Regions from separate parts of the Streptomyces sp. NPDC048185 genome, predicted to be linked through region 3. Evidence: riboswitches for the same ligand, from Rfam matches in the RefSeq annotation. Region 3 holds a riboswitch; each other region holds the start of a gene.

Region 1 (3,267 bases), on a different contig from region 3:
ACGCGGCCGGGGAGTCGCCTCAGACGCGCGCGTCGTGCTCGCGCACCGCGATCCGGGCCAGCTTCGTCAGCATCATGCCGTTGCGGACCGAGACGAAGTAGTCCACGGGCAGCCCGTGCATGCGGGTGCCGGGGCCCCGGAGCGCGTGCCAGTCCAGGGTGAAGAGGGTGTGCTCGCCCCAGGGGGTCAGCTTCATGGCGATGCGGGCCGCGCCGAAGGGCTCTGCCTTCGCCTCCAGTTCCAGGCGGCGGCGCGGCTCGCAGATGCGGACGACGCACGTGTCGTCGAGCGTCACGGCGCCCGCGCCGACCCGCACCTTCAGCCGGGCGCCCACCTCCGGCCAGTGCGGGTCCGCGGCGAGGATCCGCTGCGTCCCCGTCACCCACTCGCCGTAGCGGTGGCCGTCGGACAGCAGGTCCCAGACTTCGGACGGCGAGCTCAGGATCAGACAGCGGTTCCGGGCCATGGGCACGCTCCTGGAGGACGGGCAGCTGAACCCAGGGCGTGGGGACTCACCACTCCTCGGCTCGACGCGGTTCGGCCTCCAGCCTCACGCCGACCGCACCGCCCGCGCAGTCCGGCAAGCCCAGACAGGTGAGCCGACACCCGCCGGCCACGTCCACGCCGGCCGACGCCACGCCGATCGGGAGCCCTGCCATGTTCCACGCACCTCCGCTCAGCTCGCCCGGCGGGGCACCCGATTGGATCTGCGACACTGGGGAGGTCATGCCTAAGCCCGGAGAACTCACATTCGTCGCCCCGCGCGGAGCCAAGAAGCCGCCGCGGCATCTCGCCGATCTCACGCCTGCCGAGCGCAAGGAGGCCGTCGCCGCGATCGGTGAGAAGCCGTTCCGTGCGAAGCAGCTCTCGCAGCACTACTTCGCGCGGTACGCGCACGACCCCGAGCAGTGGACCGACATCCCCGCCGGTTCGCGCCAGGGGCTGCGGGAGGCGCTGCTGCCCGAGCTGATGTCGGTCGTCCGGCATCTGTCGACCGACCAGGGCACCACCCGCAAGACGCTGTGGAAGCTGTTCGACGGGACGCTCGTCGAGTCCGTGCTCATGCGCTACCCGGACCGGGTCACCATGTGCATCAGCTCCCAGGCCGGCTGCGGCATGAACTGTCCCTTCTGCGCCACCGGGCAGGCGGGCCTCGACCGGAACCTGTCCACCGCCGAGATCGTGCACCAGATCGTGGACGGCATGCGGGCGCTCCGGGACGGCGAGGTTCCCGGCGGGCCGGCGCGGCTGAGCAACATTGTGTTCATGGGGATGGGCGAGCCCCTCGCCAACTACAACCGTGTCGTGGGGGCCATCCGCCGGCTCACCGACCCCGAGCCCGACGGACTGGGGCTGTCGCAGCGCGGGATCACCGTCTCCACGGTCGGCCTGGTCCCGGCGATCCACCGCTTCGCCGACGAGGGCTTCAAGTGCCGCCTCGCGATCTCCCTGCACGCCCCCGACGACGAGCTGCGCGACACCCTCGTCCCCGTGAACACCCGCTGGCAGGTGCGCGAGGTGCTCGACGCGGGGTTCGAGTACGCGGCGAAGTCCGGACGCCGGCTGTCCATCGAGTACGCGCTGATCCGGGACATCAACGACCAGGCGTGGCGCGGCGACCGGCTCGGGCGGATGCTCAAGGGCAAGCCGGTGCACGTCAACCTCATCCCGCTCAACCCGACGCCGGGCTCGAAGTGGACCGCCTCGCGGCCCGAGGACGAGAAGGCGTTCGTCGCGGCGATCGAGGCGCACGGTGTGCCGGTGACCATCCGGGACACTCGTGGGCAGGAGATCGACGGGGCGTGTGGTCAGCTCGCCGCGAGCGAGCGGTAATCTGACCGGCGTACATCCGCATTTTCAGACATCTTCATATTCCGACAGGGGAGCGCCACAGCGCTGAGAGTGCGGCACCGGCCGCAGACCCTCCGAACCTGGCCCAGGTCATTCTGGGTAGGGAGATCGGTCATCACTCGAGCTGTTGCGCCCTGCCCGGGAACCTCGCCAGGGGTCCCGGGCGGGGCCGCGTCTTCTCCTGGTCACCCAGGAGGAATTCCGTGAGCATCACCAAGAAGGCCAGTGTCCTGGCCGTCGGGCTCGGCCTCGTCGGCGGCCTGGCCGCCTGCGGATCGTCGTCCGACGGCGACGACCAGGGGTCCGGCGGCTCCAGAACCGTGACCCTCGTCAGCCACGACTCGTGGGCCGCGTCCAAGAGCGTCATCGCGGACTTCGAGAAGAGCTCCGGCTACAAGGTCCGGGTCCTCGAGGACGGCGACGCCGGGCAGGCCGTCAACAAGGCCGTCCTCACCAAGGACAATCCGCAGGGCGACGTCTTCTTCGGCGTCGACAACACGCTGCTGTCCCGCGCCCTCGACAACGGCCTGTTCCAGTCGTACGAGCCCAAGGGCTCCGACATGATCCTCCCCGAGTACCGGGTCGACCAGGACAAGCACCGCGTCACGCCCGTCGACACCGGTGACATCTGCGTCAACTACGACAAGGCGTACTTCAGCGAGCACAAGCTGAGCCCGCCCGACTCCCTCGACGACCTCGCCGAGCCCGCGTACAAGAACCTCCTCGTCACCGAGGACGCCGGCAGCTCCTCGCCCGGTCTCGGCTTCCTGCTGGGCACCGCCGCCAAGTACGGCGACGACGGCTGGGAGGCGTACTGGAAGAAGCTGAAGGCCAACGGCGTCAAGGTCGTCGACAGCTGGGAACAGGCGTACAACGAGGAGTTCTCCGGCTCGTCCGGCGGCAAGAAGGCCAAGGGCGACCGCCCGCTCGTCGTCTCCTACGCCTCCTCGCCGCCCGCCGAGGTGATCTACGCCGACCCGAAGCCGGACACCGCGCCCACGGGCGTCGCCACCGGCACCTGCTTCCGCCAGGTCGAGTACGCGGGCCTGCTGAGCAACGCGAAGAACACCGAGGGCGGCAAGGCGCTGCTGGACTTCCTGGTCAGCAAGAAGTTCCAGGACGACATGCCGCTGAACATGTTCGTCTACCCGGTGCGGGAGGCCGCGCAGGTGCCGCCGGAGTTCGTGAAGTACGGGCCGCAGGCGAAGAACCCGCAGACCCTGGACCCGCAGAAGATCGCCGACAACCGTGACCAGTGGGTCAAGTCGTGGACCTCGCTCCTCCTGAAGTGACCGACGCGACCAAGGCCGCCCGCGCCACCGGTGCCCGGCGGCGCGGGAGCGCGGCGCGGCTGGCCCTGATGGCCGGCCCCGTCGCGTTCTTCGCGGTCTTCTTCGCCTACCCCGTCGCCGCGAT
Region 2 (3,267 bases), on a different contig from region 3:
CGCTCGCCGACTTCGACGCACACCTCGACGAGGCACTGGACCGCATCCTTGCGGAGGAGCAGAGCGCGGGCTGAACCGTTACGGCGACCAAGGCGGTGGCGTAACGCTTCGTCAGGTCGCCCGCCTCTGCAGTAACGGTTCTTCAGGTGAGGTGGCCGGTCGTGCGAGGGTGCCCCCGCACGGCCCCGGCCGACTCAGCGCTTGCGGCGGCGGCCCCGTCCACCACGCGCCGGTGCCACGGCACCGGGGTCCCGCGCGCCGGTCCGCCCTGCCGGACGGTCGGCCGAGACGACCAGGGCCGCGAGGGCGGTGGTGACCGGCACGGAGGCCACCAGGCCGATCGATCCCACCAGCGTGCGCACGATCTCCTCCGCGACCAGCTCACTGTTGGCAACCGTCCCCACGCTGCTCTGCGCGATCGAGAACAGCAGCAGCAGCGGCAGCGCGGCGCCCGCGTACGCGAGGACGAGGGTGTTGACGACGGAGGCGATGTGGTCGCGTCCGATGCGGATGCCCGCGCGGTACAGACCGCGCCAGCCCATCGTGCGATTGGCCTCGTGCAGCTCCCAGACCGCCGACGTCTGGGTGACCGTCACGTCGTCGAGGACACCGAGCGAGCCGATGATGACCCCGGCGAGCAGAAGGCCGCTCATGTCGATCGACGGATACAGGCCGTGGATCAGGCCGGTGTTGTCGTCCGTGTTGCCGGTGAGGGCGGCCCACCCGATGAACAGGGACCCCAGGACACCGATCAGCAGCAGCGAGACCAGGGTCCCGAGCACCGCAACGGAGGTTCGCGCCGACAGCCCGTGGCACAGATACAGCGCGATGAGCATGATGGCGCTGGCCCCGGTCACGGCCACGAGCAGCGGGTTCGAGCCCTGGAGGATGGCGGGCAGGATGAAGAAGTTGAGCAGCAGGAAGCTGATGGCCAGCGAGACCAGGGCCATCAGACCCCGCAGCCGGCCGACGACCACGACGGCGAGGGCGAAGATGCCCGCGAGCAGGGCCATCGGGAACCCGCGATCGATGTCGGTCACCGAGTACTGCAGGTCCTTCGGCGCGGAGGGCTCGTAGGCGACCACCACCTTCTGACCCTCGTGCAACTGGCGTGTCTGGTCCGGCTGCACGATCTCCGTGAAGGTGCGGCCCTTGTCCTTGCCGGTGTCGACACGGATCGTCGCCCGCTTGCAGTCGCCGTTCGCCTGCTGCACCGCGGAGGAGCCCTCGGCCGTGGACGTGTCGCCGGTCGGGGGAACGCCGGAGGCGTTGACGGACGTGCAGCTCAGCCTGTCCACCGTGGTGACCGTGGCCTGCTGTGTCTGCCGGTCGAAGCCGACTCCGGTGCGCTCGTGCGGTGGCGCACCGCCCGGCCAGAGCACGGCGAGCCCGACCACCACCGCCGCGGCGAAGGGAATGAGGACCGCCGCGATGACCTTCCGCAGGTGCCGGGAGACGGGCGCCGCGGGGCCGTGACCGTGTCCGTTCGAGTGACCGTGCCCCCCGCTGCCACCGTGTCCGCCGTTGCCGGTGCGCTCCTCACCGGCGGCGTACGGGCCGCCTGGGGCATGGCCTTCCGCTCGCCCGTCGCCTGCTTGCGCGCCCGGGCCGCGGCGAGGTTCGTGCGGCGGGTAGGGAGGGTGCTGGGTCGTGGTCACGGACCGATCATCGCAAGAGAACGAGGGGGGCCCTCTGTTCACCGCGCCCGGATTGACGCTAGCGTGGGGGCACCTTTGTACACGCGGGAGCTCGGAGCACCGGGCTGAGAGGGCGCTGACCTCCGTCCCTGCGATGTTTCACGGGAAACATCACCGAAGTCGAGTGATGTTGCCCACGAGGCGTCGTCAGACGGAAACCGCTGCGTCGACCGCTGAACCTGTTACCGGGTAATGCCGGCGTAGGGAGTAGGTCTCATGACCATCAAGGACGCACGCACGCCTGCCTCCACCCACAACTCCGTCGAGGCGGAGTCCGCGGAGGCCGGGAAGTCCATCGGCTGGCACAAGGCGTACGTCGAGGGCTCGCGCCCCGACCTGCGGGTGCCGGTCCGTCAGGTGCACCTCACCAACGGGCAGTCGGTCACGCTCTACGACACATCGGGCCCGTACACCGATCCACTCGTCGACACAGACGTCCGCAGGGGGCTGCCGCCGCTGCGGGAGAACTGGGTCATCGCCCGCGGCGACACGGAGGAGTACGCGGGCCGCCCCGTCCGTCCCGAGGACGACGGGATCAAGCACACCTCACCGCGCGGTGGCCTGCGCAATCTGGACGCGGTCTTCCCCGGGCGTCCGCGTCAGCCGCGCCGGGGCAGGAACGGCACGGCGGTGACGCAGCTCGCGTACGCACGCCGGGGTGAGATCACGCCCGAGATGGAGTACGTGGCCGTCCGGGAGAACGTCTCGCCGGAGGTGGTCCGTGAGGAGATCGCCGCCGGGCGGGCCGTGCTGCCGGCCAACGTCAACCACCCGGAGATCGAGCCGATGATCATCGGCAAGCGGTTCCTGGTGAAGGTGAACGCCAACATCGGCAACTCGGCGGTGACCTCCTCCATCGAGGAGGAGGTCGAGAAGATGACCTGGGCGACCCGCTGGGGCGCCGACACGGTCATGGACCTGTCCACCGGTCGCAACATCCACACCACCCGCGAGTGGGTGCTCCGCAACTCCCCCGTGCCCATCGGCACCGTGCCGCTCTACCAGGCCCTGGAGAAGGTCGACGGCAGGGCCGAGGACCTGACCTGGGAGGTCTACAAGGACACGGTGATCGAACAGGCCGAGCAGGGCGTGGACTACATGACGGTCCACGCGGGCGTCCGGCTGGCCTACGTACCGCTCACCGCGAACCGCAAGACCGGCATCGTCTCGCGCGGCGGCTCGATCATGGCGGCCTGGTGCCTGGCGCACCACAAGGAGTCGTTCCTGTACGAGAACTTCGAGGAGCTCTGCGAGATCCTCGCCGCGTACGACGTCACGTACTCCCTCGGCGACGGCCTGCGACCGGGATCGATCGCGGACGCCAACGACGAGGCGCAGTTCGCCGAGCTGCGCACGCTCGGGGAACTCAACCGGATCGCCAAGCGTTTCCACGTACAGACCATGATCGAAGGCCCGGGGCACGTCCCGATGCACAAGATCAAGGAGAACATCGACCTTCAGCAGGAGATCTGCGATGAAGCTCCGTTCTATACGCTCGGCCCGCTGACGACGGACGTCGCACCGGCGTACGACCACATCACCTCCGGCATCGGTGCCGCGATGATCGCCT
Region 3 (3,267 bases):
TTCTCGCCACGGCGTACGGCGATGAGCTGGCCTTCCTTGATCAGCTGCCGCACGCGGGTCACCTCGACGCCGAGCATCTCGGCGATGTCGGGGACGGTGAGCCAGGCGGGTACGAGAGCATCGATCTTTGCGTCAATCTCGGTCACGTCTCCAGCCTGCCATCTGGCACTGACAGTCGGAAGCCGGACCCGGCCCAACCCGCCGACGGCGGACTACGCCGTCGCCGCCTTGAGCGGCCGCGCGGGGTCGGCGAGCAGCCGCGGGTCCATCCTGGCGCCCGCCTCGATCAGCCGCCTGCCCTGGGCCAGGTCCCGGGGCCGGCCCACCGCCAGCAGCGCGATCAGCCGCTCGTCGCGCAGCCAGCAGACCGTCCAGGCGGCACCGGAGGGGTCGCCGCGCCACAGCGTGGTGTCCGCGGCCGTGTGATGGCCCGCGTACTGGACGAACCGGCCGAACTGCTCGGACCAGAAGTACGGCACCGGGTCGTACACCGCCGGGGCCTCGCCGGTGGCGGCGCCGACGATGTCGGCGGCGACCGTGCGCGGGCCCTGGAGGGCGTTGTCCCAGTGGTGGACGAGCAGGCGCTCGCCGTAGCGGCCGGAGGGGAAGGAGGCGCAGTCGCCGACCGCGTGGACGTCGGGCACGGAGGTGCGCAGGCGGTCGTCGGCCAGGATCTCGCCGTGCGCGCCGAGCTCGACGCCGGAACCGGCGAGCCAGGCGGTGGCGGGGCGGGCGCCGATGCCGACGACGACGGCACCGGCGGGCAGCCGCGAGCCGTCGTCGAGGACGACGTGACCGGGCTCGACGCGCTCCACGCGCGCGTGGGTGCGCAGTTCGGCGCCCGCGTCGGCGTACCAGGCGGTCATGGGGGCGGCGACCTCGGCGGGCACCGCGCCGGCGAGCGGCCGGCCGGCGGCCTCCACGACGGTCACCGCGCAGCCCGCCTCGCGCGCGGCGGTGGCGAACTCGGCGCCGATCCAGCCCGCGCCGACGACCACGATGTCGTGCTGCCGGGCCAGCACCGGGCGCAGCCGCTCGGCGTCGTCCAGGGTGCGCAGCAGGTGGACGCCGGGGACGCCCTCGGCACCGGGCAGCCGGACCGGTTCGGCGCCGGTCGCGACGACGAGGACGTCGTAGGGCACGGGCCCGGCGGAGGTGTCCAGGACGTGCGCGCCGGGGCGCAGGCGCAGCGCCTCGCAGCCGAGCCGCAGCTCGATGCCGAGCGCCTCGAAGTCGACGTCGAAGGCGGAGCCCTCGGCCGTGCCGAGCAGGACGGCCTTGGACAGCGGGGGGCGGTCGTACGGCTGGTGGGGTTCGGCGCCGATCAGCGTAACGGTGCCGGTGAAGCCCTGTTCGCGCAGGGCGACCGCGGTCTGCACGCCCGCCATGCCCGCACCGACGACGACCACGCGACGCTCCGCGTCCGCTCCCCGCTCCTGCGTCTGCTCGTTCACCTGATCACCTTAGACACCCGGCAATTCGCCGGTCAGTCCTCGTGCGCGGTGATCTCCTCCACAACGCTCGTACCGCTGCCCTGCCGCGACTCCCATTCCCAGGTCTCCTCCAGCCGCACCCGCCCGTCGGGCAGGTCGACGACCGTGGACACGCAGTGCCCCGACGACGTGCTGCCGTCGGTCCTGAGCTGTACGTACCGGAAGTCGAGCCGGTCGCCCGCGCGGGTGCCCACCAGCCGGCCGCGGACGACGTCGCCACCCGTGTACTCGGCCCAGACCTCGCCGTCCTCCTCGTGGTAGGTGAACCGGGTGCGGGTCCCCACCTGGCCGGGGGCCTGGTCGGCGACCGGGGCGAGGACGAGACCGTCGAGCGAACGGGCCACGGTGGAGGCTCCCTTACGAGTTCGGCGTGGTGCGGGCTAGGGTGGCCAACGTAAAGCACTCGCGGGAGCCCGGACGCACCGGGCTGAGAGGGAGGCTGGCGGCCTCCGACCGTACGAACCTGATCCGGGTCATGCCGGCGAAGGGAGGGGCTGGACGCCCATGCCGTCCCCATCGATCGCACCGTCCGTACCACCCCGCACGTCCGACGTCCTCGTCGTGGGCGGCGGGATCATCGGCCTGGTCACGGCCTGGCGGTCCGCGCAGCGCGGGCTCGCCACGGCTCTCGTGGACCCCGAGCCGGGCGGCGGCGCCGCCCAGGTGGCCGCCGGGATGCTGGCCGCCGTCACGGAACTGCACTACGGCGAGCAGACGCTGCTCGGGCTGAACCTCGCCTCGGCCCGCCGCTATCCGGAGTTCGCCGCCGAGCTGACCGACCTGACGGGCCACGACCTCGGTTACCGCCGCTGCGGCACCCTGGCCGTCGCGCTGGACGCCGACGACCGCGCCCACCTGCGGGAGCTGCACGCGCTGCAGGAGCGCTCGGGGCTGGAGTCCGAGTGGCTGTCGGGGCGCGAGTGCCGGCGTCTGGAGCCGATGCTGGCGCCGGGCGTGCGCGGGGGGCTGCGGGTGGACGGCGACCACCAGATCGACCCCCGGCGGCTGGCCGGCGCGCTGGTGGCCGCCTGCGAGCGCGCGGGTGTGGTCTTCCACCGGGTGTGGGCCGACCGGCTCGCGGTCGCCGGGGACCGGGCGACCGGCGTCGTCACGGCCGGCGGCTCGGTGCTGGAGGCCGGGCAAGTGGTGCTGGCCGGGGGCAGCCTGAGCGGGCGCCTGGCGGGCGTGCCGGAGGCCGTGCTGCCCGCGGTGCGGCCGGTGAAGGGCCAGGTGCTGCGCCTGACCATGCCGCGGGCGCACGGGCCGCTGCTGAGCCGGACGGTGCGGGCCGTGGTGCGCGGCAACCCCCTCTACCTGGTGCCCCGGGAGAGCGGCGAGCTGGTCGTCGGCGCCACCAGCGAGGAGCTGGGCTGGGACACGACGGTGACCGCGGGCGGTGTCTACGAGCTGCTGCGCGACGCCCACGAGCTGGTCCCCGGCATCACCGAGCTGCCCCTGACGGAGACCCGCGCGGGCCTGCGCCCCGGCTCCCCCGACAACGCCCCGCTGCTCGGCCCGACCGGACTCGAGGGGCTCCTGCTGGCCACCGGCCACTACCGCAACGGCGTGCTGCTGACCCCGGTCACCGGTGACGTCATGGCGCACGTCCTGACCACCGGGGAGCTGCCGGAGGAGGCCCGTCCCTTCACTCCCCGGCGCTTCGGCGCCGCCCCCGCACTCTCGCAGCAGACCGTCCTCACGGAGCAGACCGCATGAACATCTCCGTCAACGGGGAGCCGCGCGAGGTGGCTCCCGGCACGGCCCTGGACGCCCT

Evidence for each region. A riboswitch is a leader RNA that binds a small molecule or an ion and turns the genes downstream of it on or off. The one in region 3 is predicted to bind thiamine pyrophosphate.
Region 1: another riboswitch for thiamine pyrophosphate. It lies ahead of ACGF3H_RS25345 (thiamine ABC transporter substrate-binding protein); the one in region 3 lies ahead of thiO (glycine oxidase ThiO).
Region 2: another riboswitch for thiamine pyrophosphate. It lies ahead of thiC (phosphomethylpyrimidine synthase ThiC); the one in region 3 lies ahead of thiO (glycine oxidase ThiO).

The regions. Positions count from the first base shown of each region.
Region 1 covers NZ_JBIDAN010000009.1:120,984-124,250, reverse strand. Annotated here, with positions in the region: gene ACGF3H_RS25360 (SRPBCC family protein) at 20-466, opposite strand; gene ACGF3H_RS25355 (hypothetical protein) at 513-659, opposite strand; gene rlmN (23S rRNA (adenine(2503)-C(2))-methyltransferase RlmN) at 727-1,833, shown strand; TPP riboswitch at 1,870-1,975, shown strand; gene ACGF3H_RS25345 (thiamine ABC transporter substrate-binding protein) at 2,055-3,143, shown strand; gene ACGF3H_RS25340 (iron ABC transporter permease) at 3,212-3,267, shown strand, end outside.
Region 2 covers NZ_JBIDAN010000003.1:236,893-240,159, reverse strand. Annotated here, with positions in the region: gene ACGF3H_RS11600 (SsgA family sporulation/cell division regulator) at 1-74, shown strand, start outside; gene ACGF3H_RS11595 (YibE/F family protein) at 195-1,658, opposite strand; TPP riboswitch at 1,732-1,921, shown strand; gene thiC (phosphomethylpyrimidine synthase ThiC) at 1,914-3,267, shown strand, end outside.
Region 3 covers NZ_JBIDAN010000001.1:364,084-367,350, forward strand. Annotated here, with positions in the region: gene ACGF3H_RS01670 (Rv2175c family DNA-binding protein) at 1-146, opposite strand, end outside; gene ACGF3H_RS01675 (FAD-dependent oxidoreductase) at 213-1,454, opposite strand; gene ACGF3H_RS01680 (hypothetical protein) at 1,487-1,837, opposite strand; TPP riboswitch at 1,889-2,000, shown strand; gene thiO (glycine oxidase ThiO) at 1,998-3,209, shown strand; gene thiS (sulfur carrier protein ThiS) at 3,206-3,267, shown strand, end outside.